Regions from separate parts of the Bradyrhizobium tunisiense genome, predicted to be linked through region 1. Evidence: riboswitches for the same ligand, from Rfam matches in the RefSeq annotation. Region 1 holds a riboswitch; the other holds the start of a gene.
What was found. Region 1 has a riboswitch for cobalamin ahead of ACFDR6_RS22515 (energy-coupling factor ABC transporter permease). Riboswitches for the same ligand answer to the same signal wherever they lie in the genome.

Region 1 (14,130 bases):
TCGCCGCACGCGCAACCGCGCGCCGGCCGGCTTCAAAAGCAAACGCCAGCTCCGCAGGCTGGAGCGCGGCCTCGACGCTGAAATCGCGGGTGCCGCCGCGCGGCTTGTCGGTGATGATGCCGCCCATCTCGCCTGGCGCCAGCGTGCCGGCGTCGACCACCTCCAGGCTCGAACCAAGCTCCTGCGCCAGCACCGAGATCGCCGCGCCGCCGGCGGCAAAATTCGCCATCATCGCGATGGTCACTTCTTGCGGATAGGCCGAGACGCCTTGCGCGACGATGCCGTGATCGCCGGCGAAGACGATGATCGGCACGCGCGCGGCGCGGGGCAGCTCCGTCGCCTGCAGGCCGGCAAGCTCGATCGCAAGCTGCTCGAGCCGGCCGAGTGCACCGGTTGGTTTTGTGAGCTGCGCCTGCCGCGCGATCGCCGCCTCGCGATGGAGCGCGGAGATTTCGGGGCACTGTCGATAGACCCATTCGGGGAGCATGCTGCCTCGCTTAACCCGCGCGCTTGAGGATGTAGCTGTCCATGATCCAGCCGTGCCGCGCGCGTGCATCCTGCCGCGCGGCGACGATGCGCTCGCCGACATCGGCCAGCGCGCCGGACAGGATGATCTGATCGGGCATGCCGAGATAGGCTCCCCAATAGATGTGGAGACCTGCCGCATCCAGCGACTGGAACGCCGTGCCGCCGTCGAGCATCACCACCACGGTGTCGACACCTTGCGGCCAGCCGCCCTCGCGCAAGCGCCGCCCCGTCGTGACCAGAAAAGGCTCGCCGATATCATTGAGCGGCAACGCATGTGCAGCGCAGAGCGCCTGGATCGAGGTGATGCCGGGCACGACCTCGATGTCAGGCGCCGGATTGAGCCGACGCGCAATGCGCAGCGAGGAATCGTAGAGCGAGGGATCGCCCCAGATCAGCAGCGCAACCTTGCCCTCGCCTGCAAGGTGTCTTGCGATCGTCTGCGACCAGGTCGCGGCCACCGCATCGTGCCAATCGTCCACGCCCTTGCGGTAATCCGTTTCACCGGCGTCGCGCACGGGAAGATCGAACTCGGCGATTTCGGTCTTGTCGCTTGTGAGCACGTCCGCGCAGATCGTCCGACGGAGATCGGCAAGGTCGGACTTCGCCGTTCCCTTGCGCGGGATCAGGACGAGATCGGCCGCGTTGATGGCGCGGATCGCGGCGCGCGTGAGCTGGTCGGGATCGCCGCAGCCGATGCCTATCAGGGAGAGCGTGAGCATCGCGAGCGCGAGGGGCGGCGTACCGCCCCTCGCTGATCTCTCAGGCCGCGTTGTGCAGGCGCGGGGTAACGAGGCCGGGCGCGGTGACCCCACGCAGCGACTTCGCCAGCGCCAGCACGGCGAGATCGGCGAGCGGCTCGATCACGATGACGAGCGCGTAGGACGCCGCGAACGTCGCAATGCTCGCGAGGTTGCTCATCGCAAAACCGGAGCCATAGAGAGCCCAGAACGCCACCCAGGCGATCACGCCGGCCTGGTAGGTCGTCGAGAGCGCCAGCGCCTGCCGGTACTTGAGATCGACATAGGCGGTGTTGCGCGGAATGATCCGCGTGGCGATCGCCTGGATCGCGAACAGCGGCACCAGCAGTGTGGTGACGTTCATGCCGTATTGCGGCAGGTCGGGTGGCTCAAAGAAGATGCCCTGGAACAGCAGGCCGAAGGCGAGGCCAAAGGCGGCAGGCGCAGGGCCGAACAGCAAGAACAAGGTCGAGCCGAGAATGAAGTGGACTTCGGAGACGCCGACCGGGAAGTGCGGCAGGATCTCGAAGAAGATGAAGACGAGCGCCGTCGTGGCCAGCGTCCGCACGGCGAACGAGACGACGCCCTGCTCGCGCACGGTCTCGGCCGCGAGCTTCAAGGCAACGCCACCTGCGGCGATGCCGGTTGCGTAACTCAACATGAGCTTGGCGTCGGATACCAGTCCGGGTTCGATATGCATGGCTCAATTCCTTCCTGCCGTCACACCCGACGGCCTTGGCCTCAAAACGTGCAGGGCCGGTCTCCTGGCTCGCGGTTCACTGGGGTTCTTCGGCCTTCCCGAGCCTTGCGGCCCAGTGGCTGATCGAAGTCCCTCACCGCTTACAGTCGCGGGGGCGGCTGGGGTTTTGGGCGCCGCAACTTGGTCCGCCCACCCCCATTCCCGATTATGCTCCGGCGCTTTGCGCCGCGTTGAGCACCATGCCTCTCCTGTGTGCCCCTTTCGGCGAGCCTGCGTCAAGGGGCGAAGGGTGGCCGCTTCCGTCACGACGGTTGATCCCCCGCCAGCGCGCCGAACAGGATTACCGCGGCCGTCGAGGCGGCGCCGCCGCGGGCAAGCTGCTCGGCAAGCTCGGCAATGGTGGTGCGGACCAGCCGCTCGTCGGAGCGGCCGAGGGATTCGGCAAACAGCGCCGGCGTATCCGCGGCGAGACCGTGCGCGATCAATTTTGCGGCAAGCGCCGGAAAGGTGCGCCGGCCCATATAGACAACCGTCGTCGCTTCGGGGTCGGCCAGCGCGGCCCAGTTCAGATTGGGCGGCAGCTCGCCGGTGACGTCGGCTCCGGTCACGAACTGTACGCGCCGCGAGGTGTGGCGACGGGTCAGGGGAATGCCGGCTTGCGCGGCGGCCACACAGGCCGAGGTGACGCCGGGGATGATCTCATAGCCGATGCCCGCCTCGCGCAGCGTCTCCAACTCTTCTTCGAGCCGGCCGAAAATGCCGGCATCGCCCGACTTGAGCCGTGCCACGCGCACGCCTGTTGCGGCATAGTCGACCAGGAGACGGTTGACATGATGCTGCCTGGTCGAGGGTCGCCCGGCCCGCTTCCCGACCGCGACGAGATTGGCGCCGGGCCGGGCGAGATCGAGGATCGCGCCCGAGGCAAGATCGTCGTAGAGCACGACGTCGGCCTCCCGCAGCCGCGCAGCGCCCTTGAGCGTGAGCAGTTCGGGATCGCCGGGGCCGGCGGAGATGAAGGAGACAAAACCGCTCACCGGTCCTCCGCGATCAGATGGAAGAACGTGCCGGTGGCCTGCCCTCGCCGCGAGCCCGTTTCGGCAATGACAGCGCCCGTTGCATCGTGCACGACGGCCAGCGCCGTGTCGGGCTGGGCGATGATGGTCGAATAGTGAAACTCGTGGCCGCGCAGACGCGCGCCGGCCCGATGGCCCGGCATCGGTGCGGCGAGTTCGGCGAGGCGGTAGCCCAGATGCATGCGGCGTTTCGCAAAGCTCGTCTCGAGGCCAAGCAGGCCTGTCATCTCATGGCGGATACCGTCCGCGTCGGTCAAAGCGGTTCCCAGCACCATATAGCCCCCACATTCGCCATGCACCGGCCGCGTTTCGGCGAAGGCGCGCAAGGAACCGTGAAAGCTCGCGTTGGCGGCAATCCTGCCGGCATGAAGCTCCGGATAGCCGCCGGGCAGCCAGCAGACGTCGGCGCTCGCGTCAGGCGCTTCATCGGCCAGCGGCGAGAACGGCAATATCTCGGCGCCCGCCGCGCGCCAGGCTTCCAGCATATGCGGATAGACGAAGGAGAACGCGGCATCGCGCGCGAGCGCAATGCGCTGGCCGGGCGGCGTCACGTTCAGGCCGTTCGCGGCAGGCGGCGGCGACCAGGAACCTGCCGACCGCAGCACCGCGTCGAGATCGACATGCTCGGCAACGAAGCGCGCGGCCTCGTCGATTAGCTTGCCGATCTCCGTCTGCTCTTCGGCCTGGACGAGGCCGAGATGCCGCTTCGGCAGGCTGATCTCGGCATGACGCGGCAGTGCGCCGAAGACGGCGATGCCCACATCGTTGAGCGCGCGCCGTACGAGATCTTCGTGACGCGGGCTGGCGACACGATTGAGCACGACGCCCGCGAGTCTCACGCCGGGTCGATAATCGCGAAGGCCCGCGGCGATCGCCGCCGCGGTCTGCGCCTGACCCGAGGGATCGATCACCAGCACCACCGGCCAGCCCAGCATCTCCGCGATATCCGCGGTGGCACCGGTGCCGGAGACACCGCGCGCGGCGACGCCGTCGAAAAGGCCCATCGACCCCTCGGCGAGGACGATATCTGCGTCCGCACCGCGGCGGACGAGATGCGCTATTCCTCCGCGGTCCATCGCCCAACTGTCGACGTTGACGGAAGCGCGCCCCGTGGCGGCGGCGTGGAAGGCGGGATCGATGTAGTCAGGCCCACTCTTGAAGCACTGCACGTTCAGGCCGCGATTGCGCCAAGCGCGCGCGAGCGCCAGCGTCAGCGTGGTCTTGCCGACGCCCGAGGCCGGTGCGGAGATGACGAGGCCTGCTGCCATCACGTCGCCTCCGGAAAGCGCGGCTCGGTCCCAACAGGCCGATAACGGCGGTCGTAGTCGGCGGCATAGAGGCGGCTCTCGTCGAAATCCGCAGCGCCAAGCGTCTTGCCGACCAGGATCAGCGCGGTGCGCTCCATCTCCGTGCCGACTGCGGCATCGAGCGTGCCGAGCGTCGCGCGGACGATGCGCTGGTCCGGCCAGCTCGCGCGCCAGACGATGGCGACCGGACAGTCCGCGCCGTAATGCGGCGTGAGCTCGGCGACGACGTTGTCGAGCAGATGGATCGACAGATGGATCGCGAGCACCGCGCCGGTCGCGGCGAATGCGGCCAGCTTTTCGCCTTCAGGCATAGCGCTGGCGCGGCCCGGCGTGCGCGTGAGCACTACCGTCTGGGCGAGACCGGGCAGCGTCAGCTCTGCCTCCAGCGCCGCCGCCGCAGCGGAGAAAGATGGCACACCTGGCGTCACCGAATAGGGAATGCCAAGCGCGCGCAGACGGCGGAGCTGCTCGCCCATCGCGGACCAGATCGAGAGATCGCCGGAATGCAGCCGCGCGACGTCCTTGCCGTTTGCATGCGCGGCGACGATCTCCGCGATGATCTCGTCGAGCGACAGCGGCGCAGTGTTGACGATGCGCGCCCCACGCGGGCAATGCGCCAGCACGCCTTCAGGCACCAGCGAGCCGGCATAGAGACAGACCGGACAGGCCGCGATCAGGTCGCGGCCGCGCAAGGTCAGCAAGTCAGGCGCGCCCGGTCCTGCGCCGATGAAATGCACCGTCATGCGCCGCCTCCTTCGGCGATGGCCGCGGTCGCGGTGCGATCCTGCGAGACTACGCGCGTCGCAATCAGCCGCGCGCCCGGGCCAACCGCAGCGAGCGCTGCGGCTTCGGCAATCGAACCCGTCCCGAATGTCTCGGCAACGAGCTTCGACTGCGTCGGCGTGTCGATGCCCGCCAGTACATCGGCCGGAACAGCCTTGATCGGCACACCGCACTCACGCGCGAGCTGCTTCAACGATTCTGTGTCGGCCTTGTCGCTGACAGTCGCCATGGCTGCGAGACCTTCGGCACCACCCGCCGCCAGCAGCGCTTCGCGCAACGAGGCCAGCGTGACATCCTTCCTGAAACCCAGTCCGGCGACCTTCATCGGACCGTACTCCATTGCACCAATGGACGTGCCGCGTCCCAGGACCGATAGCGGCCGAGCGGCGCGGCATGCGCGATCTCCACCCGCATCAGCTCGCCGCCGTGGCGCTGATGCAGCTCGCCAAGCAGCGCGTCCGTCTCCAGCGTCACCCCGTGAGCAACCAGCCGCGTCCCCGGCGCAAGCGGCGACCAGATCGCATCGAACATCGCATGATCGAGACCGCCGCCGACGAAGACGGCATCCGGCGCTTCCAGCCCAGCAAGAGCTTCCGGTACCCTCCCCGAGACGACCATGATCCGATGCGAAAGTCCGAATGCGGCTGCATTCTTGCGGATGTTCGCGACACGATCCTCACGCGCCTCGATTGCGGTCGCCGTCCCGCCGCACAGTGCCCACTCGACCGAGATCGAGCCCGAGCCGGCGCCGATGTCCCACAGCCGCTCGCCGGGCCGCGGCGCCAGCGCCGAAAGCGCGAGCGCGCGCACCGGCCGCTTTGTGATTTGTCCGTCGTGGACGAACAGATCGTCTGACAGGCCCGAACTCCGCGGCATGCCTTGTCCGCCATTTGCCTCGATGGCGACTGCGACAAGGGCTCCAGCGAGATCACCTGCAAAGCTATCGGCGCGACATTCTCCGATGCTTTCTTGCGGCCCGCCAAGGGCAGCGAGCGTCCAAAAGGTCGACGCGCCCCATCCGCGCTCGCTCAACCATCTTGCGAGATCGCCAGCCGCTGTCCCGCCGCGTACGAGGCAGATGATGCGTGCGCCTTGCGCCAGATGCGGAACGAGACGTTCGAACGGTGCGGCGTGGAGTCCGAGGCAGGCGACGATTTCGAGGCGCCAGCCAAGTCGCGCAGCGGCGAGCGAGAAGGTCGACGGCGCGGAATGCGCAATCCACTCGCCGGCCTGAAGCGTCTCGGCTAGAACAGCGCCCGCACCGTGCCAGAACGGATCGCCGGAGGCCAGCACCACCGTCGGCCGGTCGCGGCGGCTCAGCACGACATTGGCATCGAACGGCACCGGCCATGAACGGCCACGGCTCCCGACGCCGGCAAGTGCGAGGTGCCGTTCACCGCCGAACACGGTTTCGGCAGCGTCGAGCGCCTTTCGGCTTGCCTCCGACAGCCCGGCAAGGCCATCCTCGCCGATACCGATGATGGTCAGCCAGGGATCAGCCATGATGCGCGCCCTCATACTGGGCGGAACTGCCGATGCGAGCCTGCTCGCCGGAGAGATGGCGCGCGCGCGCATCGATGCCATCTATTCGTACGCCGGTCGCACTCACGTGCCGGCCGATCAGCCGCTGCCGACCCGCATCGGCGGTTTCGGCGGCGTGAGCGGGCTTGCGGGTTACATCCGCGACGAGCGCATCACGCATGTGATCGACGCGACGCATCCCTTCGCCGCCGAGATGAGCCGCAATGCGGCCGCGGCGTGCGCGGAAACCGATACGCCGCTGATCGCGCTGGAGCGCGCGCCCTGGGCGATGGCGAACGGCGACAACTGGATCGAAACAGCTGATCTCACCGCCGCCGTCGCGGCTCTGCCCGAGATGCCCGCAAAAGTATTCCTCGCCATCGGCCGCCAGCACATCGCGCCGTTCGCGACGAAGCCACAGCATGCCTATACGCTGCGCTTCGTCGATCCGCCCGAAGCGCCCCTTCCCTTTGCGGCCGACGTCATCGTATCGCGTGGACCATTCACCCTTGATGGCGAACTGGAGATGATGCGGGCGCGCGGCATCGCCTGGATCGTCGCCCGCAATTCCGGCGGCGACGGTGCGCGCGCCAAGATCGACGCGGCGCGCATGCTCGGCCTTCCCGTGGTCATGATCTCGCGGCCGGAGCTGCCCGAGCGCCGACGGGTTGAGAGCGTCGCCGAGGTGATGCAGTGGCTCGGTCATTCGACCCGCCTCGGTGCATAGACCCAGCGGCCGACGCGGCGCGTCTGCGAATTTCCGACGATGACCAGCGTGCGCATATCGGCCATCTCGGGCGTCGCTTCGTTCAGAGTCACCGTCTCGATCTTCTCGTCAGCCGCACTGACCGCACGCGCAAAGATCACGAGGCGCTCGCCGCAGCCTGCTTCGCGAAGCACAGAAAGCGTACGGCCAAATCCTTCCGGCCGGCTTGCCGAGCGCGGATTGTACATCGCGATGGCGAAGTCAGCCGCGGCGGCAAGCCTCAAGCGCTTCTCGATCACCGCCCACGGCTTGAGGTTGTCGGAGAGATTGATCGCGCAGAAATCATGACCGAGCGGCGCGCCGGCTCGGGCGGCAGCCGCCAGCATCGCGGTGACGCCCGGCAGCACGCGGATCGGCAGCTCGCGCCATTGCGGCGCCTGTTCCAGCGCCTCGAACACGGCGGAAGCCATCGCGAAGACGCCGGGATCGCCGGAGGACACGATGACGACCTGCTCGCCTTCGGCGGCGAGCCGCAAGGCTTCGCGCGCGCGCTGCAGCTCTTCGCGGTTGTCGGAGGGGTGCAGGGTAAGCCCGGCTCGCGGCGGCACCCGCGCGACATAGGGCGCATAGCCCAGAATGTCGGTCGCGGCCGCGAGCGCGGCGGAGACTTCCGGCGTCACTAGCGCGTCGCTGCCGGGCCCGAGGCCCGCGATGGTCAAGGTACCAGTCATTGGGCGGCGTCCAGATGCCGGCCCTTGCCGTGCACCAGCACGATCGCGAAATAGGGACAGTCGGCGCCGTCGATCTCGGCGAGCCGCACCACGCGCTCGCCCGGCATGGTGCCACGCTCGACCAGCCAGGCATCGTCCAGCCGGCCGGCGGCGCTGAGCGCGCGGCGCACCTTTGCGAGATTGCGACCGGTCTTCATGACGACGAGCGCATCGGAATCGCGCATGCGCCGCTCGAGTTCGTCTTCAGCAAGCGTGCCCATCAGCACGGTCGTCACGTCATCGCCGAGCGCGATTGGCTGTCCGACGCCATTCCAGCAGCCGACCATGCCGGGAATGCCGGCGATCACCTCGATCTCGGCCCGTCCCTGCAGGCGCGTGTGCAGATGCATGAAGGAGCCGTAGAAGTAGGGATCGCCCTCGCAGAGCACGACGACATCGACCGCGCGCGCAAGCCGCGCCAGGCGTTCGGCCCATTCGTCGTAGAAGCCGGCGAGCAGCTGCACATATTCAGCGCTGTCGAAGGCGATCTCGGTCGTGACAGGATATTCCATGGGATATTCGGCGACATCCGCCGCCAGCATGCCGTCGACGATGCGTCGCGCCTGGCCCGGCCGGCCCATCTTGCGGAAATAGGCGACATGCCTGGCGCCGCGCACGGTGCGGTCGGCGCGCACACTCATCAGATCAGGATCGCCGGGGCCGAGACCGCAGCAGATGATGCGTCCCATCGCTATTCGCTCCGGCTCGCCAATGCATTCACGGCGGCGACCGTGATCGCGGAGCCGCCGAGGCGGCCCTCGACCGTCAGCGCCGGCACAGGCGGATTGGCCATCAGCGCGGCCTTGGATTCGGCCGCACCAACGAATCCCACCGGGCAGCCGATGATCGCCGCAGGCCGCAGACAGTCGCGGTCCTCCAGCATGTTGAGAAGGTGAAACAGCGCGGTCGGCGCATTGCCGATTGCAACGATTGCACCGTCGAGATGCGGCCGCCACAGCTCCAGCGCCGCGGCCGAGCGCGTGTTGCGCATCGATTGCGCCAGTGCGGGAACCGCGGCGTCGCCAAGCGTGCAGATGACGGCATTGGCCGCGGGCAATCTCGCGCGCGTAATCCCTTCCGAGACCATCCGCGCGTCGCACAGGATAGGCGCGCCCTTCTGCAAGGCCGCGCGCGCGGCGGTCGCCATCCCAGGCGTGAAGCGGATATGCGCCTCGAGACCAACCATGCCGGCGGCGTGGATCATCCGCACCACGACCTGCTCTTCGTCAGGCGAAAAGCGCGCAAGGTCCGCCTCGGCGCGGATCGTCGCAAAGGACTGACGGTAGATCGCCGCGCCGTCGGTTTCATAGGTGTGCGGCATCAGTGCCCTCCGACCAAGATGGAGGGATCGCTGACGATGTCGGCGCCGTTGAGCCCGCGCAGAACCGGCTCATCACGCGTCGAGCCGCCGCGGACGAGATCGAAGCCGGCACCTGTCGCAACCAGCGTGACGGCGGCCGTGCCGGAATGCGCGCAACCCTTGCCACAACCGGAAACGTGGAGACGCGTATCCGCGGCGATGCGCGGCGCGAGCGCCGCAGCCAGTGCGCGCGTATCGGCGTGGGCTTCGCGGCAGCGCGGCGCTCCGCTGCAGGCGATGACGCGCAGCGCGGGATCGAACGGCTCGGTAATGAGGCCCGCCGCGCTCGGCATTTCGTGCTTGCCCTCGCTCAGCACCATCCGCCACGGCGTCATGCGCAGCGCATGTCCGCAACCGGCGAATTGATGCAGTGTCGTATGCAGCATCTGCCCGAATGCGACGCCGACCATCGCGCCTTGCGGATAGTGCCCCGGCCGCGACGCCGCCATCACGGGCGCCGGCTCGGTCTCGCCGCGCAGCGATTGAGGCAATGCCGCGCCGGAGGCGATGTGGGCCGCCATGCGCCCTCGCCCGCCCCTCGCGCCGCCGGAGACCAGGAACCAGCTTGCGAGCGCGAGCGCCATGCTGACGGCCTCGCCGCGTGCGACGGAGCGGCCGAGCCTTGCACCATCGGCCCGCACCAGGAGGCGGCCCAACCGATCGCGCTCGATGCGTATGTCGGCGGAATCGCCGGCGAGCACCCGCGATCTTCCGTCATCGACGGCGAAGCCGAACTTGGTGGGAAGCGCGAGGCCGCTGTCGGCCAGCGCCTCCTCCAGCTCGGCGGCGAGCGACTGGGTTTGGTCGGCGCCGCTCCAGAACGGCATCACCAGAATGTTGCGCCGGGCTTCGATATCGGCGTCGGGATCGAGCAGTGCCAGTTGCGCGAGCCCGTCGAGCAGCGGCCGATGGCTCTGCTCGCTGACGCCGCGGATCTGCAGATTGGCGCGGCTCGTCACGTCGATCAGACCATTGCCGTGTTGCCCGGCGAGTTCGGCAAGGCCTGAGATTTGCGGGGCTTCAAGACGCCCACCGAACGGACGGACCCGCACCACGAGCCCGTCGCCCGATTGCATCGGCCGCAGCGCGCCGGGACACCAGCCCTTGACCGGAGACGCGCTCATGATGCCTCCCGCAACGCCGCCGCGATCGAATTGCGGCGCGTTTGCCAGAGCGCGGCATCGTGCAGGCGCGCGAAGCAGGTTTCCATCGCGGCGAGCGCCCGCGGATTTTCACTCGCCATGAAGGCGCGGACATCATCGTTGCCGAGCGTCGCATCGTAGTAGAGATCGAACAGATGCGGCGGCACGGCCCCGGCGAGATGGGCGAACGCGGCCATATGCTCCAGCGTCGCAGTGATCTCGGCGGCTCCGCGAAAACCGTGGCGCATCATGCCGGCGATCCAGGCCGGATTGGCGGCGCGCGCCCGGACGACACGGGAGATTTCCTCGGTCAGCGTACGCGCGTGCGGCTGTTCGGGACGCGTGGTGTCGAGGTGATAGAGCGATGGTCCTGCCGCGCCGAGATGCGCTGCAGCCGCCGCAACGCCGGCTTCATGCGCGGCATAATCGGCGGCGAGAAGCAGATCGGTTTCCGGCAAGTCCTGGACGTGGACGAAGGCCTCGGCCAAGGCGAGCCGCGCCTCGATGCCGGCGCGATCTGGCTTGATCTCTCCATCGGCCGAGAACGCCCAGGACGAGGCCGACAGCCAGGCCTCGCCCGCGGCATCGCGCGTCTCCGGCGTGAAGGCATCAGGGATCGCCGAGAGACCGACGCCGTAATGTCCAGGCCGCGGCGCAAACACGCGGGAGACGCGGTGGCGATAGGGATTCTCCTCGCCCTCGTCCTCACGCGCCGCAAGCGTTTCGGAAGCGGCCTCGAACAATTGCGCGAGACCCGCGAAGACATCGCGGAACAGGCCGGAGACCCGCAGCGTGACATCGATGCGGGGGCGGCCGAGCTCGGCCGGCGCGATGATGTCGTAGCCGGTGACGCGGCCGGAGGCGTGATCCCAGCGCGGCGCGAGGCCTGCCAGATGCAGCGCCATCGCAAACTCTTCACCGGCGGTGCGCATGGTCGACGACCCCCAGAGATCGACGACGAGTCCCTTCGGCCAGTCGCCGTGATCCTGCAAGTGACGGCGCAGCAGCTCTTCGGCGAGCTTGATGCCTTGCGCATGCGCGGACGGCGTCGGCACCGCGCGCGGGTCGACGGCAAAGAGATTACGTCCGGTCGGCAGCACGTCCTGGCGTCCGCGATAGGGCGAGCCCGACGGTCCCGGCGCGACACGCCGGCCGGCAAGCGCGGCACGTAGCGCTTCGCGCTCCGCTTCGCTGCAGGCACCGCGGCCGAACACGTGCAGGCCGTCGCCGAACTGGCTTTCCTTGAGGTCACAGACGAAGCGGTCGATCCGCGGGATGGCTTCGGCCGGTGCGGCCGATGCATCGAGGCCGAGATCATCTTCGAGGCCGGCGGCGCGCGCCTCCTCGCGGATCGCAGCGATCAGCCGCTGACGGCGCGCGGGATCGAGACCGTCGGCGGTCGAATATTCGTCGAGGAGACGTTCGAGCCGGCGCAGCCCTTCCGGTACCGCGGATTTTTCCAGCGGTGGCGGCAGGTGGCCAACCGTGACGGCTGCGAGACGCCGCTTCGCCTGCGCGGCCTCGCCGGGGTCGTTGACGATGAAGGGATAGATGATGGGAAGATCGCCGATCAGCGCTTCCGGCCAGCAGCGCGATGACAGCGCCACGGATTTGCCGGGCAGCCATTCCAGCGTTCCATGCGCGCCCATGTGCACGACGGCGTCGATCCCCTGCTCGCGGAGCCAGAGATGGAACGCGACATACGCGTGGCGCGGCGTGCGGGCGAGATCGTGATAATCGGCATCGCGCATGGCCGCATCGCCGCGCTCGGGCTGGACCGCGATGATAGACCGGCCGCATTGGATCGCCGCGAAGTGGAACGCGCTATCGCGGCAACTCGGATCCTCCTCCGGCGCGCCCCAGGCTTGCGCGAGATCGTCCTGCAGGGACTGCGGCAGACGCAAGACTGCCGCGCGATAATCGGCGACGCTCCAGGTCAAACTTTGCTCGAGCAGCGCTTCACCGAGCGCATGGACCGGCGCAACATCGAAACCGACCTCGACGAGATCCAACAGCAAGGCCTCGACAGACGCCAGCGCGTCGAGACCGACGGCATGCGCGATCTGGTGCGGGCGTCCCGGATAGTTCGAGAGCACGAGTGCCAGCCGCTTCTCACCGGCGGGCTTTTCCGCTAGGCGCCGCCACGCTGCGACGCGTGCGGTGACGGCCTCCACGCGCTCCTCATCGGGCCTATGGGCCAGATGCGAGAACTGCAGATCGGAGTCGCGCTCCCCGGCGGATTTGAAGCTCACCACGCCCGCGAACAGCCGGCCGTCGACCTCGGGCAGCACCACATGCATTGCAAGATCACCGGGCGAGAGGCCGCGTAGCGACTCCGCCCAGTCCTCGCGCCGCGCCGTCGAGAGCGCGACCTGGAACACAGGGCACGATGCTTCGTCGAACGGCGTCGTGCCGTCGTCACCCAGGGCCGAGAATGCCGTTGCGTTGACGATCACCGCCGGAGGATTTTGCGCGAGATAGCCGCACAGCCAGTCGGCAACGCCCGCCGCCTTCAGCGAGGTGACGAACACGCCGCAGGCGTCAAACCCCTTCTCGCGCAGCGCCGCGATCAAGGCATCGACCGGGCCGGTGTCCGCGGCGGTGAGATAGGAGCGATAGAACGTCACGAGCGCGCGGGGCTTCCCCTCACCGCCCACGGGGGCCGCAATGACGCCGCGGGCGGGATCGTAGAAGCCCATCTCGGGCACGCTCATCTCGCCGACGACAGGGCCGGCATAGAGGCCCGAGGCCAGCGCGAGTTGCGCGATCGCAGCTTGCGCGGCGACCGTGCCGCCGGTGTCGCAGAGCACCTTGAGCCGGCGCAGCGTCGAGACCGGCAAGGTCGAGTACGCGTCGAGCCGCGCATCGTCATGGCCGTCGGCCGGCAGCACGGCAAGGACGATGTCACGATCCCTGGCCAGTCGTTGAAGGGCCGCCAGCCCATACGCCCAATAGGACTCCCCGCCGATCAGGCGCACGAGGATGCCGCGCGCCTGCGACAGCGTGCGGTCTATATAGGTGTCGACCGACAGCGGATGACGCAGCTCCGCGAGATTGGCGAGCCGCAGCGACGGCAGGCTGTTCCGGCCGCGCCGCCAACCGGCCGCGAAAGCGGCGAGATCGGAATCCGAATACGAGAGCACCACGAGATCGGCCGGGTCCTGGCCGATGTCCCTTGGCGTCGCGGTCTCTTCGAGACCGCGGCTCTCGCGGAAAACGACGTGCATCAGATACCTAGTCCTGACCTGATCGCGGCCTCGTCGATATCGCCGTGCTCACCGATCACGACGAGCCTGGACTGCCTGACACCTGCACCCCAGGGCTTGTCGAACTGGTGACGCACGCGCTCGCCGACCGCCTGCAGCAACAGGCGCATCGGCTTTCCCGCGACCGCGATATAGCCTTTGGCGCGCAGCACGTTCTGCTCGCGCGCCAGGCGCTGGACGGAGGCAACCAGCGCGTCGACGTCGGTGACTTCGGGCAGATCGATCACAACCGAGGCG
Region 2 (14,595 bases), on a different contig from region 1:
TGGAGCGGGAGGGCGCCGATGTCGGCGTTGAACGGCGCCGCCGGGTCGAAATTGTCGCGCGCCGCAAGATTGATCGTCTGCACCCGCGCGCCATAGGAAATGTCAGTCGTAGGCGACACGCCCAATGTGTGCTGAAAATAGCCCGCAACCGTCTGCTGCCTGAGGTCGTAATCATGCCAGGGGGAGAGCCCCTGCCCGGCGCCGCGGTTCTGCTGAAAGCTCGCGTCGTAATAGTCGATGCCGGTGAGGAGCTGCGATGGCATTCCGAGCAGCAGGCTCTTCACGCTGAGCCGCGGCGTGATCGACCACGTGGTCAGATGGGAATCGGCATAGGTCGACGTGAAGAAGCCCGGAACCGGCACCGGGCTGGAGAAGAACGCACTCTGCTGTTTCTTGTCGCGCACGCCGCCGTCGACGATGAGATCGACGCCGTTGACGAGGGTCTTGGTGAAGCCCGCGGTCACACTGAAGCCCTGCTGGTTGGCATAGTTGAACGGCGTGCTGGTCCCTCGCCGGTCGGTCGCGACCTCGTCGAGGCCGATCGATGGGTCGACGGTCCGCCCGCCCGGCAGCCGCAATTCCTGATGATCGCCCGTGACGGTGAGAAAAGCGGTCAGGCCCGGTGTCGCGTAATTGAGATTGCCGACGCCGTTCTGCTGGGAATAGCGGTTGTTGTCGCGGTAGCCGTCGGTCCCGACGGCGTTGCCATAGAACGAGGTAGACCACGGACCGGCATTGAGCGAGGTCGAGACGTTGCCGACTTTCGTGTTGAACGAGCCGAAGCCGGCCTCGATGCGCGCGGTCACGGGCGGTCCGCCGACGCCGCTCTTGGTGACGATGTTGATCACGCCGCCGACAGCGTTGTCGCCATAGAGCACCGCTCCGGAATTGCCGCGCGTGATCTCGATACGCTCGATGGAATTGAGCGGGATGGTGGAGAGGTCCACCTGTGCCATGTCGATGTCGTTCAGCCGCCGTCCATTGACCAGCACCAGCGTGTTGGCGGTGGCAAACGCGCCGAAGCCGCGCAGGTCCACGCCGGTCTTGGCACCGATCGGGCCGCCATAGAACGTCGTGATCTGGGCCCCCGGCGTCTGCGTCGCGATGATCTCGGCCAGCGTCTGCGACGGCGCGTGCGCGATATCCGCGGCCGTGACGACGGTCGTGGCAGCACCGACGATACCGCCGTTGCCGGCGACAGCCTCGACGGCCGAGCCGGCGCCATTGCCCGACGGCGCGACATCGGCCGTCGCGCGGGGCCTCGTCGCGCCGTCACCGGTCGCCCTGGCCCGCGTGCGGTTCTGGTCGTCGGGCTTGGTCACTTCAATCGGTGGCAGCTGCTCGGCAAGGACCTGCTGGGCGAAGGCCGGAGAGAGATCGAGCGAATGGAAGGCAACGGACGCGAACAGGCCAGCGCTGAGGCGCCCGGCGGCAGAGACAAGACGGGACACAATTGTAAACCTCGGTATGACGTCAGTGGCACGTCACAGCGAACGAGGTTTCACGGTGGAGCGATGGATTGCTCCGGTGAAGCCGATGTCTGCACTCCCCGACCGACATCTTCGCGTGTGACCACGGCTGACGGCAGGTCTCCTGGCTCGCGGGTCGTTACCTTACGTCGCCTTCCCAGGACCGAGTTCCCAGTGGCATAGGACGAAAGATTCACCGCTTACAGTTGCGGGGGCAGCCGTGGCGTTGAGACAATTCCCGTTGGGACAATCCCGCACCACATTCCCTTTTGATCTCCCTGAGGAGAACCGTCACCGATCAACTTACGTGTCGTTCCGCCGGGGAGTCAATCGACCGGTGGCCGTTGTCACCGCGCTCAGGTCCGCCCTCGCAAACGCTGGGCCTGTGCCCAGGCGGCAGCGACGTCGCGTGGCGGAACATCGACGCGCTTGATCGGAGTCAATTCGCCGGAGGCCGAGACGATCGCGGTTTCCTCGCGTCGGCAGCGCGTGCAGACAAAGCGGACCTCATGCGGGGACGCCCACCAGCTCGATCGCTTCACGTTGACCGCCATCGGCCAGGCATCGCAGTGCGAGCAGGACACCAGAAATCGACCGGGATCGAGCATACCCATTTCATCGGACTCCGCGTCCTTCCGCTTCTTCAATGATTAACCCAGGTGAATCGTTCCGGTGCCCAAGCACCGCCGGTTGCTCTCAGCGCGCGCCCTTGAGGGTGCAGGAGGTCGTGCACGTGACCGTGGTGCCGCGATCGCAGGATCTGCAGGCATTGACACACTGGTTCATGTCGCGGGGATTGTACGAGCTGTAGTTCCGCATCGGGCAGGCCGATGTCGAGCCGGTGATGTCCTGATCCTGATTGCAGGACGCCGTCATGAGCGCGAATATGATCACGGCAACGAGGCGCATGTGATTGCCCTGTCGAGCATGGCAAATGACACTCGCGAGGCACGCTGCACTGCAGCGAACCCCGGCCTTCCCAGCACGAGCGATCGCCCGCTGCGTCAAGGATGCGCGCCAAACCTTAAGAACGGATTGCAGCCGGCCTCAGGCCGCGGCCTTGGTCGCGATCGCCTGCCGCATGTCCGTCGCCAACTGACGGTACTGCTCCGAAAGCTTCAGATAGAACTCGCGCTTGGTGCTGTCGGTCGCGAGCTTGGCAATCAGCTCGCATTCGGCGGTCAGTGTCTCGAACCGTTCCAGCCTGTCCTGAAGTTCCGTCATCGGCGTGTCCCCGTCAAACGCCTCAAGGACATTCAACCTAAGCCCGGGAAATAGGTCACGGCGAACATCGTTATCGAGTAGAAACAATTTTTCCGGGGCGGCAGCTATTTGCTGTCCAGCCGCCAGGCGCCGTCCCAGCCGGCGTCCGGCGGGTTCGCCTCGAACTGCGCGATGCGGCCGAGCATCGCGCGCGACGGTCCGTCGCCGGGGACGGCTTCGAGCGCCGCGTTGAAGGCCGCGCGCGCCTCCTCGAAGCGCCGGGCGCGATAGGCGGCGAGCGCTTCGGCATAGTGCATGCGCAGGCTCTCCTGTGCGCCGGTGAGCGCGCCCGCCCTCGCCATCACTTCGAAGATCGCCTGCGGCGCGCTCTGGCCGGCGACCGCGAGACGATCGATCTCGCGCAGTTCGAGCCGCGATCCGACCGCATCAGCGGTGGCCTGCGCGATCAGGATGCGGGTGCCGTAAACCTTGTTGACGGCCTCAAGCCGGGAAGCGAGGTTCACGGCATCCCCCATCACCGTAAAGCTCATCATCAATTCGGAACCGATGCTGCCGGTCAGGACCTCGCCGGTGGCGATGCCGACCCGCAAATCGCACGGTGCCGGCATGGCGCGGATGCCGAGCAGGTCGGGCAGCTGCTTCTGGAGCGCCGGCACCTGCTCGGTCATCTCGATGGCGGCGAGGCCCGCGAGCAACGCCTGCTCGTCGTCCTCGATGAAGGGCGGGCCCCAATAGGACATGATGGCATCGCCGATATATTTATCGATGATGCCGCGGTTGCCCCTGATGGGTGCGGACATCATCGTGAAATAGTGGTTCATCACCCGCACGAGGCCGCGCGGGGTCATGCCCTCGCTCATCGCGGTGAAGCCGCTCATGTCGCAGAACATGATGGTCATGACCCGGCGCTCGCCGTCGATCGCGATCTCCGGCCGGTCGATCAGCCCCTGCACCACCTTGGGATCGATGTAGCGGCCAAAGGTCTCGCGGACGCGCTCGTTGTGCCTGAGCTGCTCGGTCATGCGGTTGAACGCCGCGGCGAGTTCGCCGATCTCGTCCTGGGTGGAGACGGTGATGGTCTTGTCGAAGCGACCGGCTTCGACCTCGCGGGTGCCGGCGAGCAGCAGCCGCACCGGGCGCGTGATACCGCTGGACACCAGGAGCGCAAAGGCAAATCCGAGCACCGCCGCGAGCAAGGTCACGGCTCCCGACACGATGATGGCCTGGTATTGGCGGCCAATCACTTGCGACGTCGAGAAGAAGACCTGCGTCAGCATGTCCGCCCTGATCGCGTCGACCTTCCGGTTGAACGCATCGCGCAGGGTGTCCAGCTGTTCCAGCGTGGCGCGGGCCTGGACCACGTCCTTGGCCTCGATCTGCTTCAGCAGTTTCGCATTGCCCTCGTCCAGATTGCGCCGCAACTCGGTGACGGCGCTCTCGATGCGGACGTCGAGCCGTGCCAGCGCGGCATTGTCGGAATACGTCCTGGGATCATCGATGATCGCGTTGATGTGCTTGCGCGCTGCCTCGGCTTCTTCCTCGAACTTGCGGTCCAATGCCTCGAAGTCGCGAAGCCGCGCCGCATACGTCTCCTCGTCCGACGACGCCCCCATCTTGGTCATGACCATTTGCCGCAGCGCCAGGGCGCGCTCCAGGGAACGGATATTGGCGCGGGCCAGATGGCTGTAGGCCGGGATGTAGCGGTTGGTCAGCTCGCCCAGGAGGACACCGACCTGGCTCGACATCACCATCGACAGGATCGAGGTGACCAGCATCAGGACGATCAATCCGAGGGCGATGCCGACGATCTTGCGCCGGATCGACTGGTTGAAAATCGGCATAGGCGCGGGGCAAAGGCTCAAAGGACGAAGCGAGGGATTCCATACACCGGATCGGGATTCGGGAACACGCGCAATCTGCCCCTGCTGACGCCCTGGACCCGGCCAAACTGTCGCGCGGGCCCGGATCGTTAACAAAGGCTTAAGAGACTATCCTTTGCTCCCCCAGCGCGGAAGTTCCCGCATCACATCCGTATTTTGCCGCATTGTTGCGACAGCGTGAGGATGCGACACGGTAGTGATGCACCGTGTCGGTGCCTTGATTCTCAAGCCGCATGTCGTCGCGGACCTTGGTTTGTAGTGGTTTCGCAGGGGGACCATGGAATGAACCAGTGCCTACGCTCGCTCGCGTGTGTCGTTGCCGTGGCCGCAATGGCCCTTCTTCCCACCGAGATCGCGGCCAAGAGCAGCCACAAATCGTCCGCGCCGAAGAAGACGCATGAGGCGAAGGGCGGCAAGCATCGCCACACGGCGGTGAAGTCGCGCCACGGCAAGCATGCCGAGGCCAGACACAAATCGAAGAAGGCCGACGACGCGCCGTCTGACAAGCCCGCAACACCGCCGCTGACCGGCGACCTCGCCGCGCTGAAGGACGCCATCGATCTCACCCGCAAGGGCAAGACCGATGACGCGAGCGCAGCGCGCGAGCGCATCACCGATCCCGCCGGACGTAAGCTCGCGGACTGGTTCATGCTGCGCCACTCCGACAGCACGGCGAATTTCAAGCGTTACGCCGCCTTCCTCGAGGCCAATCCGGACTGGCCGAGTCGCGCGTTGCTGCGCCGGCGCGCCGAGGCGCGGCTGTGGCAGGAGAAAGCCGACGCCGCCACCGTGCACAAATTCACCATGGACCAACCGACCAGCGCCAAGGGCAAGTTCGCGCTCGCCCGCGTGCTGCTTGCCGAAGGCGACGCCGATAGGGCCGCGCGACTCGTGCGCGAGGCCTGGCGCGCGGACGAATTGTCGGAGCGCAGCGAGGAGGATTCCTACGAGGCGTTCCGCGACCTCCTGACCGCGGACGATCATCGCGCCCGGATGGACAAGCGGCTCGGCGCCAAGGACTATTTGGGCGCGCGGCGCGCCGCAAAACGGCTCGGCGAGGATGCGCTCGCGATCGTCAAGGCCTGCGCCGCCGTCACCGGCAAGTCGAGCAAGGCCAAGGACTATCTGGAGGACGTCCCGACCGAGGCGCGACGCGATCTCGGCTATGTGCTGTGCCGCGCCCAGTGGCATCTCCAGAACGACCGCATCGACGACGCGGCCGAGGTGATCCTCGCCGCCCAGCCCGACACCATGGCCGCGCAAGATACCGATGCCTGGTGGCGCGAGCGCCGCATGCTGGCGCGCAAGCTGCTCGACCAGGGCAAGTCCAGGACGGCCTATGACGTGGTTCGCACCGCCGCGGTGCCCGAGAAGGAAGTCTACCGCGTCGACTATCATTTCATGTGCGGCTGGATCGCGCTGCGCTTCCTCGACGATCCCCAGGCGGCGCTGGTGCACTTCGCCGCCATCGACGAAGGCTCGGCCAATCCGATCGCGCTGTCGCGTGCCCATTACTGGCGCGGCCGTGCCGCCGAAGCGATGGGCGCGACCGCAGATGCGCGCATGAGCTATCGGGCGGCATCGCGCTATTCGACCGCGTATTACGGCCAGCTTGCGCGCGCAAAGCTCGGTCTCGACCGCATCGAGCTGCGTGCGCCCTCGCCCGTGCTGGCCTCGGCCGACACGCCGCCCGCAGACGAGCGCGTGCGTGCCGCCGACATGCTCTACGACATCGGCGAGCGCGACATGGTGTTCTACTATGCCCAGGATTTCGCCAAGGAGAGCACCGACGTCGCGGCGCTCGAAGCGCTCGGCGAGCTCGCCGGCCGGCGCAACGATGCGCGCGTGATGCTGGAGGTCGGCAAGTCGGCGCTGGCGCGCGGGCTCGCGCTCGACCATTACGCCTTCCCCACCATCGGCATCCCCGAGCACCAGCAGGTCGCGCCCGCGATCGAGACCAGCGTGATCTATTCGGTGGCGCGCACCGAAAGCTCCTTCGAGCAGCGCGACAAGTCGCATGCCAACGCGGTCGGGCTGATGCAGGTGACGCCGGAGGCCGGACGCGATACCGCCAGACGTTTCGGACTGACTTACGACTGGGGCAAGATGGTCTCCGACCCCGTCTACAACACGCAGATGGGCGCGGCCGAGCTCAGCGCGCTTTTCTCGGAATACCGCGGCAACCAGATCATGACCTTCGCCGGCTACAATGCCGGCCGCGGCCGCGTGCGCGAATGGGTGCAGGCGCGCGGCGACCCCCGGGATCCCAGGGTCGATCCGGTCGATTGGGTCGAGCGCATCCCGCTGTCGGAGACACGCAACTACGTCCAGCGCGTAATCGAGAACGTGCTGGTGTACCGCGCGCGGTTCGAGGGCAGCAGCATGATCGCCGGCAAGAGCAACGAGCGTGTGGTGACGCACGAGGCCGGAGCAACGGCACCCGTGGCGGCCGCAGCGCCCGCTCCCTAGTCGACGCCGCCGGGGCTGAACACCGGCGCCTGCAAGGTTACGTCGCTGCGGCTTCCACGCGAGTGCAGTCGCGCAGCTAGATGTCACCTCCTTCCAGCGTGATCGGATCGCGACCTTCCAAGGATGCGCCGGTCAAAGCTCTTGCGAAGGTCCAAGCGTGCATCGTGCAGCTCCAGCACCAGACCGCACCCAGGGCCGCCATCGTCTCGATCATATTGCGAGCGGCGAGCTCGACGTTCGCGGCGGCCGGTTCCGTGCACCCAGGCATCGGCCATTGTACGAAGAACAGGACGAGTTCGCCGCGCCGGTAGCAATCGTAGTCACAGTAGCGGCGCTGTGTGCGCGCATGCCGGACATAGCCGGAGCAGAGCGACCGCGAGCAGGTGCTGCACGTGGCCGCGCGCAACGGAGGCTCGTGGTTGACCACCACGAATTTCATGACGCCACCCTCACGCCATCCGTCGCGAGGGCCTCGCAGAACAGCGCATAGCACTGATAGTCGCAGTAAGGCAGACGGGTCGCGATCTCGCGGAGATAGCTGCCGCTGATAGGCTCGCAGCACTGCATGCACCAAGTGTGCCGGAACGGGGTCCGGTCGTTCACGAGCACGAAGGCGAATCTCATGTGGCACCTCCCAGGGCGAAGCAGTAAACGCTGTCCAACGGAGACAGGGCGGGCGGTGGAGCGCAAAGGTGGTTTCGGCCGTCCGGATTATCCCTGTTTCGCTCCACCTTCTGGGGTGGGATCAGAATGTATCTCCCGTCCTCCCGGCGTCGTGCATAGATCTGGCCGTCGATGTATTTGATATCGGTCGGATAGCAGTCAGCGCTGTTGCAGCAACTGAGGCTCGGATTGTCCGGCATGTGCCAGGTCGAATAGAATTTCTCGTGCAGCGCCTGGTCCTGGAGTGGATGCTGGCGATGAGCGGTGCCTTGTCCAGTCTCCTGTGCCTGGACTGCAGCGGAGCCGAGGAGAACCAGCGAGCACAAGAGCTTGCATGAGCGCTTCAACGCACGGGCTCCCGGGTCAGACCTTCGGAACGAAGTCAGTTCTCTAATTCGGCCTCAGGCAACCTGAACCCGAAACAACCACCGGCGGTCGCGTTCGCGGCGGGTGCGGAAGCGATCGACACACTTCTTGGAGCAGAGCGCGGTGCGCCAGGAATAGTAGCGGATCAGACCGAACTTGCCGCCGCACACCCCACAGCCATTGACTGAAGGGCAAGGTTCGGACTGGGATAGGCCACGCTCAGGAAGTACCGATGTATCGCACATTGTTATCTCCCTCTGTCGCTTGGTTACTTGCGCTTTGCCAGTTCATTCCCTTCGACCTCGCGCGGGTCGTGAATTGCCGCGGCGGCGGTTGCGTCACCAGTATTCCGGCGGTTCGTCCCTGGTCGTTGTTTGTCGGTACGACACCTCGGCCGCTAGCTTCAGACCGGTTCTCGTGCGCTCGCTGCGATCGACCGGTCGACACTCCCGAATGGTCATAAGGCTAGTTCGCCGGGCACGAGATGCTCAATTGTACGGAGGTAAATGGCCAATATGATTAGGAATGGAGGCCCTATACCTAGGTTTGTCCCGTACTCGCCCCGGGGCTCCCCGGCTCATGTTCAACGAGACGGCGCACGATGCTCCGGCCGCACGGTCACCGTGAAGATCCCGCCGGCATGGCGTCCTCGGGGCGCCGCAATGGACAGCGCAGCGCTCGATGCAGAGGCGCACGTCATGATCGCCCGTCGACTTTGGCCGGAATTGCTCCTCTCGCGGCAACGTGCTCTACTCGTGTTCACGCAGAGAGCGCCGGGAGCGTCTGCGATGAAGCCGGGCCGGGCAGCAACGTTCGGGAAGTCAGCCGCACAATTCCTCGTCGGCTGCGTCAGGCAGGTTGTCACTGCCGGGCCGCACACTGAGCCGGACGCCGGTTTGCACGAGGCGGTCAAGCAGTGGCAGCAGGTCTTCGAGCACAACCCGGTCATGTACTTCATGGTCGATCCGACCGGAACCGTGATCAACGTGAACACGTTCGGCGCGGCGCAGCTCGGCTACACGGCCAAGGAATTGATCGGCCGATCGGTGCTGGATGTCTTCTTCGAGGAAGATCGTGACTTCGTCCGGACGTGCGTCGCGCTGTGCCTTAAGACCATTGATCAATCACACACCTGGGAAATCCGGAAGGTTCGCAAGGACGGCTCGGTGCTATGGGTGCGCGAGAACGCCAAGACCATGCTGCGGGCCAATGGCGGACCGATCGTGCTGGTGGCCTGCGAGAACATCACCGAGCGCAAGGAAGCGGAGAATGCGCTGCGACAGAGCGAGGCCTATCTCGCCCAGGCGCAGGAATTGAGCCACACCGGCAGTTTCGGCTGGAAGGCCGCGACCGGCGAGATCACCTGGTCCAAGGAGACCTATCGCATCTTCCAATTCGAGGAGGGGACGAAGCCCGAGATCCCGCTCATGCTCGAGCGCATCCATCCGGAGGACCGGCTTGCGGTGCAACGGACCACGGGTCGGGCGGCACGCGAGGAAAGAGATTTCGATCATGAATACCGGCTCATAATGCCCGACGGCTCGATCAAGTACGTCCGAGCGGTAGCCCGGGCGATGCGGGATGCGAGCGGTCACGTCGAATTCGTCGGATCGGTGACTGACATCACGGCGACCAAAGAGGCAGAGCGCAAACTGCGCGATAGCGAGCAGCGCTTCCGCGACTATGCCGAAACCGCCTCCGACTGGTTCTGGGAGACGGGGCCGGACCATCGCGTGACCGAGATATCAGAACACTCAGATACCATCTCTGCTCCCGTGGGCCTGATCGGACTTACGCGTTGGGATATCGCGCCGGATGCCGATCTCGAGCCGGAAAAATGGCAACAACATCGGGCGGCGCTGGACGCCCACGTCCCGTTCCGCGACTTGGTGTATCGCAGCAAAGACCGCAACGGGCAGCCGATCTACGTCCGGACCAGCGGCAAACCGTTCTTCGACGCCGACGGCGCTTTTCTCGGCTATCGCGGCGTCTGCACCGATGTGACCGCCGCGATCCGGACCAATCAGGCCGAAGACGCGCTGCGCAAGGCCCAGGCCGAGCTCGCACATGTGACGCGCGTCACAACACTGGGTGAGCTGACCGCTTCCATTGCACACGAAATCAATCAGCCGCTTGCCGCAGTCATCGCAAATGCCGACGCCTGCCTCGCCTGGCTGCAGCGCAGTCCGCCCGATCTCAAGGCGGCCCGCCGCTCCGTAGAGTGGATCATCGAGGACGGCACGCGTGCCAGCGACGTGATCCGTCACGTTCGGGCGCTCGCCAAGCGGTCCGGCATCGAGATGGTTCCACTCGACGCCAACGTGGTCGTGCGGGAGGCCGTCGCACTCGTTCAGCGCGAGATGGCCAGCCACGCCGTATCGGTGCGAATGGAGTTGTCGTCGGCACTGCCGAATATCTTTGGCGATCGAATCCAGTTGCAGCAGGTCCTGATCAACCTGATCATGAACGGGATCGAGGCCATGGAAGGCGTCCACGATCGCCCACGCGAGCTGGCCATCCGTTCAGGGGCGAGTGGCGATGGCGCGATGCTGGTGAGCGTTTCCGACTGCGGGGTCGGCATTAGTGAAGAGGCGATAGATCGCCTGTTCACGCCGTTCTTTACCACGAAATCCGCAGGCATGGGCATGGGACTGTCGATCTGCCGCTCCATCATCGAGGCCCATGGCGGACGGCTTTCGGCCGCACCGAACCAGGAGCGGGGCGCGACCTTTCAGATCACCCTGCCCCTCTATCGAGAGCAAACATCGTGACCAAGCGCGCGGAGCCTTCGCCGCAGCCGGACGGCGATCAGCCAATCGTCTTCATCGTCGACGACGACGCATCGATGCGCCGCGCACTCACCAATCTCTTCGAGTCGGTCGGCCTCAAGGTCGAAGCATTCGGCTCGGCACCGCAACTTCTCCACGCGAAGCCGCCGGATGTCCCCAGTTGCCTGGTGCTCGACATTCGCCTGCCCGGAGCCAGCGGCCTCGACCTGCAGTCCGATCTTGCCAAGGCAAATATCCACACGCCAATCATCTTCATTACCGGTCATGGTGACATTCCCATGACGGTTCGGGCCATGAAGAGCGGCGCGATCGACTTCTTGACTAAGCCGGTTCGCGACCAGGACATTCTGGACGCGGTTCAGGCCGCTATCGAACGAGACCGCAAGCGCCGCGACCTCAACAGGACGGTCTCGACCGTGAAATCACGCTTCGAGTCACTATCCTCGCGGGAGCGAGACGTATTGTCACTGGTGACGTCCGGCCTGATGAACAAGCAAGTGGCAGCCCAGCTCGGATTGGCGGAAATCACCGTCAAAATCTATCGCGGCCAGATCATGCGGAAAATGGGCGCGAAGTCGCTGGCCGATCTGGTGAGGATGAGCGAGGCGCTCGGGATTGGATCCAACAAGCCCGGCGCACAAACCTAAGTATGAGTTTCCAATGACGACTGGCAGGTCCACCTTGCGCGTTTATGTATAGCCGTGGCGACGGCAAGCGTAATCCCGGGCGAGGAGCGGACGTCTTGTCAGTGGCTTCGGTGATTTCGGTGCTTGACGACGACCCTTACGTGCGGGCCGCAATCAACAATCTCTTGGAATCGCGTGGATATATCGTTCACACATTCGCCTCAGCCGAGGAGTTTTTGAGATCGGACGATTCGAATGACACCTCGTGCGTGATCGCCGACGTGCAGATGCCGCTGATGACCGGGATCGATCTGTTGACGCAGATGCGCGCGCATGGCTCGGCAACGCCGTTCATCTTCATCACGGCTTTCCCGGATGAGAGCGTACGTGTACGTGCGCTCAACGCCGGGGCAACCTGTTTTCTCGGAAAGCCGTTCGCCGCCTCGGATCTGATGCAATGCCTGGACCGTGCGCTGGCAGCAGGTCACGAAACCACGCAGTGAGCGACCGGCGACGAGCAAATGCGAGGGTGGACAGCGACCAGGATCAATTCCGCATCTCGCGAGGGCCTCCCGCGAGATGCCCCGCGTTCGCCGCCCGCTCGGAATGCGGCGCGGAAACTGACGACATGCAGCGGGGCATGGCGCCGCCCGGCTTAATCCACCTTGATGTTCGCCGCCTTGATCATCGGCCACCATTTGGCGATCTCGGCCTTCTGACGGGTGCCGAGCGCTTCGGGCGTGAGCTGATCCTTCGGCGTCATCTCCAGGCCCTGGCCTTCGAGCTGCTTCCTCACAGCGGGATCGTTCAGCGCCTCCACGGCCGCGGCGTTGAGCTTCGTCACGATCTCCTTCGGCGTGCCCTTCGGCACCCACATGCCCGACCACAGCGTCATGTTGAAGCCCTTCAGACCCGCCTCCTCCGCGGTCGGGATCTCCGGTGCCGACGACAGGCGCTTGCTGTCGGTGATGGCGTAGGCGCGGATGGTGTTGGCGCGGACCTGGCCGATGGAGTTGGAGGTCTGGTCGACGATGAGGTCGATCTGACCGGCGATGAGATCGTTCAGTGCGGGCGCGGTGCCGCGATACGGAACGTATTGCAGCTTGATGCCGGAGACGCTTTCGAAATAGACGCCGGCGATGTGGCTGCCGGAGCCGGCGCCGGCGGTGCCTGCTGTCGGCGGTGAGGGCCGCGACTTCAGCCACTCGATCAACTCCTTCAGCGAGGTCGCGGGCACTGCGTTCTTGCTGACGATGATCATCGGATTGCTCGGCAGCAGCACGACCGGCTCGAGGTCGGTGACGAGGTCGTATTTGAGTTTGTAGACCGCACCGTTGGCGACGTGGGTGCCGAGATGGCCGAAGGAGATGGTGTAGCCGTCCGGCGGCGATTGCACCGCGCGGCCGACGCCGATCGAGCCGCCCGCGCCGGTGACGTTCTCGACCACGACGGCCTGGCCAAGCGACACCCGCATCCGCTCGGCCAGCACACGCGCCATCGCATCCGACGGTCCGCCGGCCGAGAAGGGCACGATGATGGTGATGGGATGGGAGGGATAGTCATCGGCGCGCGCGGCGCCGGTCACAGCGAGAACAGCAAACAGCGCAGCCCAGACGGCCTTCGTCATTGTCTTCTCCCCGGCGATGTCGTTGTTATTTTTTTGCTCTTCCCGCGTACGGGAAGAGGAATCATTCGTCGCGCAATGCGCGCTAGAACTGCGAATAGTCGATCGGCTTATGGCGGTCGAGCGTGCGGGTGACCGGCGGCAGCGGATACTTCAGGCCGGTCGCGCAGTTGAACAGCATCACGCGGTCGCTTTTCGAGACGCGGCCGTCGGCGAGGCTTTCCTTGTAGGCGGCATAAGTGGCGGCGCCCTCGGGGCACAGCAGCAGCCCCTCCTCGCGCGCGACCTCGCTGAGCGCCGCCGAGATCTTGTCGTCGTCGACCGCGATGGCAAAGCCCTTGCTCTCGCGCACCGCGCGCAGGATCAGGAAATCGCCGATCGCCTGCGGCACGCGGATGCCGGAGGCGATGGTGTGAGCGTCCTCCCAGCGCGTGGCGTGCTCGGTGCCGGCCTCGTAGGCGCGCACCATCGGCGCGCAACCGGAGGCCTGCACCGCGACCATGCGCGGCCGCTTCGAGCCGATGAAGCCGATCTTCTCCAGCTCGTCGAACGCCTTCCACATGCCGATCAGACCGGTGCCGCCGCCGGTCGGATAGACGATCACGTCGGGCACGTCCCAGCCGAGCTGCTCGGCGAGCTCGAGACCCATCGTCTTCTTGCCCTCGATGCGGTACGGCTCCTTCAGCGTCGAGGTGTCGAACCAGCCGACCTTGGCCTTGCCCTCGCCGACGATCTTGCCGCAATCGTCGATATAGCCGTTGACGCGGTAGACGGTCGCGCCCTGCAGCTCGATCTCGCTGACGTTCACCTCCGGCGTATCGGCCGGGCAGAAGATCGTGGTCTTGATGCCGCAACTCGTGGCGTAAGCGGCCAGCGCCGCGCCGGCATTGCCGTTGGTCGGCATCGCCATGTGCTTGATGCCGAGCGCCTTGCCCATCGACACCGCCATCACGAGGCCGCGCGCCTTGAACGAGCCGGTCGGCAGACGGCCCTCATCCTTGACGATGACCTCGCCGCCGCCGAGCTTTTTGCCGAGCTTGGGCAACCGGATCAGCGGCGTCGTGACCTCGCCGAGCGAGACGATGTCCTTGCACTTGCGCACCGGCAGCAGCTCGCGGTAGCGCCACATGTCGCCGGGACGTTGGGCGAGCGCGTCCTTGGTCAGCGCCTTCTTCACGCCGGCGAGGTCGTAGCGGACGAGAAGCGGCTTGCCGGCCTTGGAGAGGTTGTGGACCTGGTCGGCGGCGTAATGATCGCCCTCCATCGCGCATTCGAGATGGGTGACGAAGGTCGGGCGTTCGATGGTGAGGTTGTCGTTGTCGTGCATGTTGCTTCTTTCTTCTTGCTTATTGAACTGCTCTTTTTACTCGTCATTGCGAGGAACTCTCGCGACTAAGCCATCCAGACTCTTTCCGCGGAGGCATTCTGGATTGCTTCACTTCGCTCGTGACGGCGGCCGTCAGATATTCAACACCCTTCCATACG

Region 2: linked by a shared signal. The riboswitch ahead of ACFDR6_RS26375 (TonB-dependent receptor) and the one ahead of ACFDR6_RS22515 (energy-coupling factor ABC transporter permease) in region 1 are both predicted to bind cobalamin.

The regions. Positions count from the first base shown of each region.
Region 1 covers NZ_JBHLEV010000004.1:813,742-827,871, reverse strand. The annotation lists gene cobT (nicotinate-nucleotide--dimethylbenzimidazole phosphoribosyltransferase) at 1-487, opposite strand, end outside; gene cobF (precorrin-6A synthase (deacetylating)) at 498-1,247, opposite strand; gene ACFDR6_RS22515 (energy-coupling factor ABC transporter permease) at 1,288-1,965, opposite strand; cobalamin riboswitch at 2,003-2,222, opposite strand; gene cobA (uroporphyrinogen-III C-methyltransferase) at 2,268-2,999, opposite strand; gene ACFDR6_RS22505 (cobyrinic acid a,c-diamide synthase CobB) at 2,996-4,306, opposite strand; gene cobM (precorrin-4 C(11)-methyltransferase) at 4,306-5,088, opposite strand; gene ACFDR6_RS22495 (cobalamin biosynthesis protein) at 5,085-5,453, opposite strand; gene cbiT (precorrin-6Y C5,15-methyltransferase (decarboxylating) subunit CbiT) at 5,450-6,631, opposite strand; gene ACFDR6_RS22485 (cobalt-precorrin-6A reductase) at 6,630-7,376, shown strand; gene cobJ (precorrin-3B C(17)-methyltransferase) at 7,352-8,086, opposite strand; gene ACFDR6_RS22475 (precorrin-2 C(20)-methyltransferase) at 8,083-8,814, opposite strand; gene ACFDR6_RS22470 (precorrin-8X methylmutase) at 8,817-9,446, opposite strand; gene cobG (precorrin-3B synthase) at 9,446-10,609, opposite strand; gene cobN (cobaltochelatase subunit CobN) at 10,606-13,854, opposite strand; gene cobW (cobalamin biosynthesis protein CobW) at 13,854-14,130, opposite strand, start outside.
Region 2 covers NZ_JBHLEV010000006.1:355,131-369,725, reverse strand. The annotation lists gene ACFDR6_RS26375 (TonB-dependent receptor) at 1-1,451, opposite strand, end outside; cobalamin riboswitch at 1,567-1,777, opposite strand; gene ACFDR6_RS26370 (hypothetical protein) at 1,826-2,083, opposite strand; gene ACFDR6_RS26365 (hypothetical protein) at 2,166-2,378, opposite strand; gene ACFDR6_RS26360 (hypothetical protein) at 2,517-2,693, opposite strand; gene ACFDR6_RS26355 (adenylate/guanylate cyclase domain-containing protein) at 2,798-4,534, opposite strand; gene ACFDR6_RS26350 (transglycosylase SLT domain-containing protein) at 4,856-7,042, shown strand; gene ACFDR6_RS26345 (hypothetical protein) at 7,119-7,481, opposite strand; gene ACFDR6_RS26340 (hypothetical protein) at 7,478-7,666, opposite strand; gene ACFDR6_RS26335 (PAS domain S-box protein) at 8,860-10,842, shown strand; gene ACFDR6_RS26330 (response regulator transcription factor) at 10,839-11,507, shown strand; gene ACFDR6_RS26325 (response regulator transcription factor) at 11,603-11,989, shown strand; gene ACFDR6_RS26320 (tripartite tricarboxylate transporter substrate binding protein BugD) at 12,142-13,113, opposite strand; gene ACFDR6_RS26315 (threonine synthase) at 13,196-14,437, opposite strand; gene lpdA (dihydrolipoyl dehydrogenase) at 14,570-14,595, opposite strand, start outside.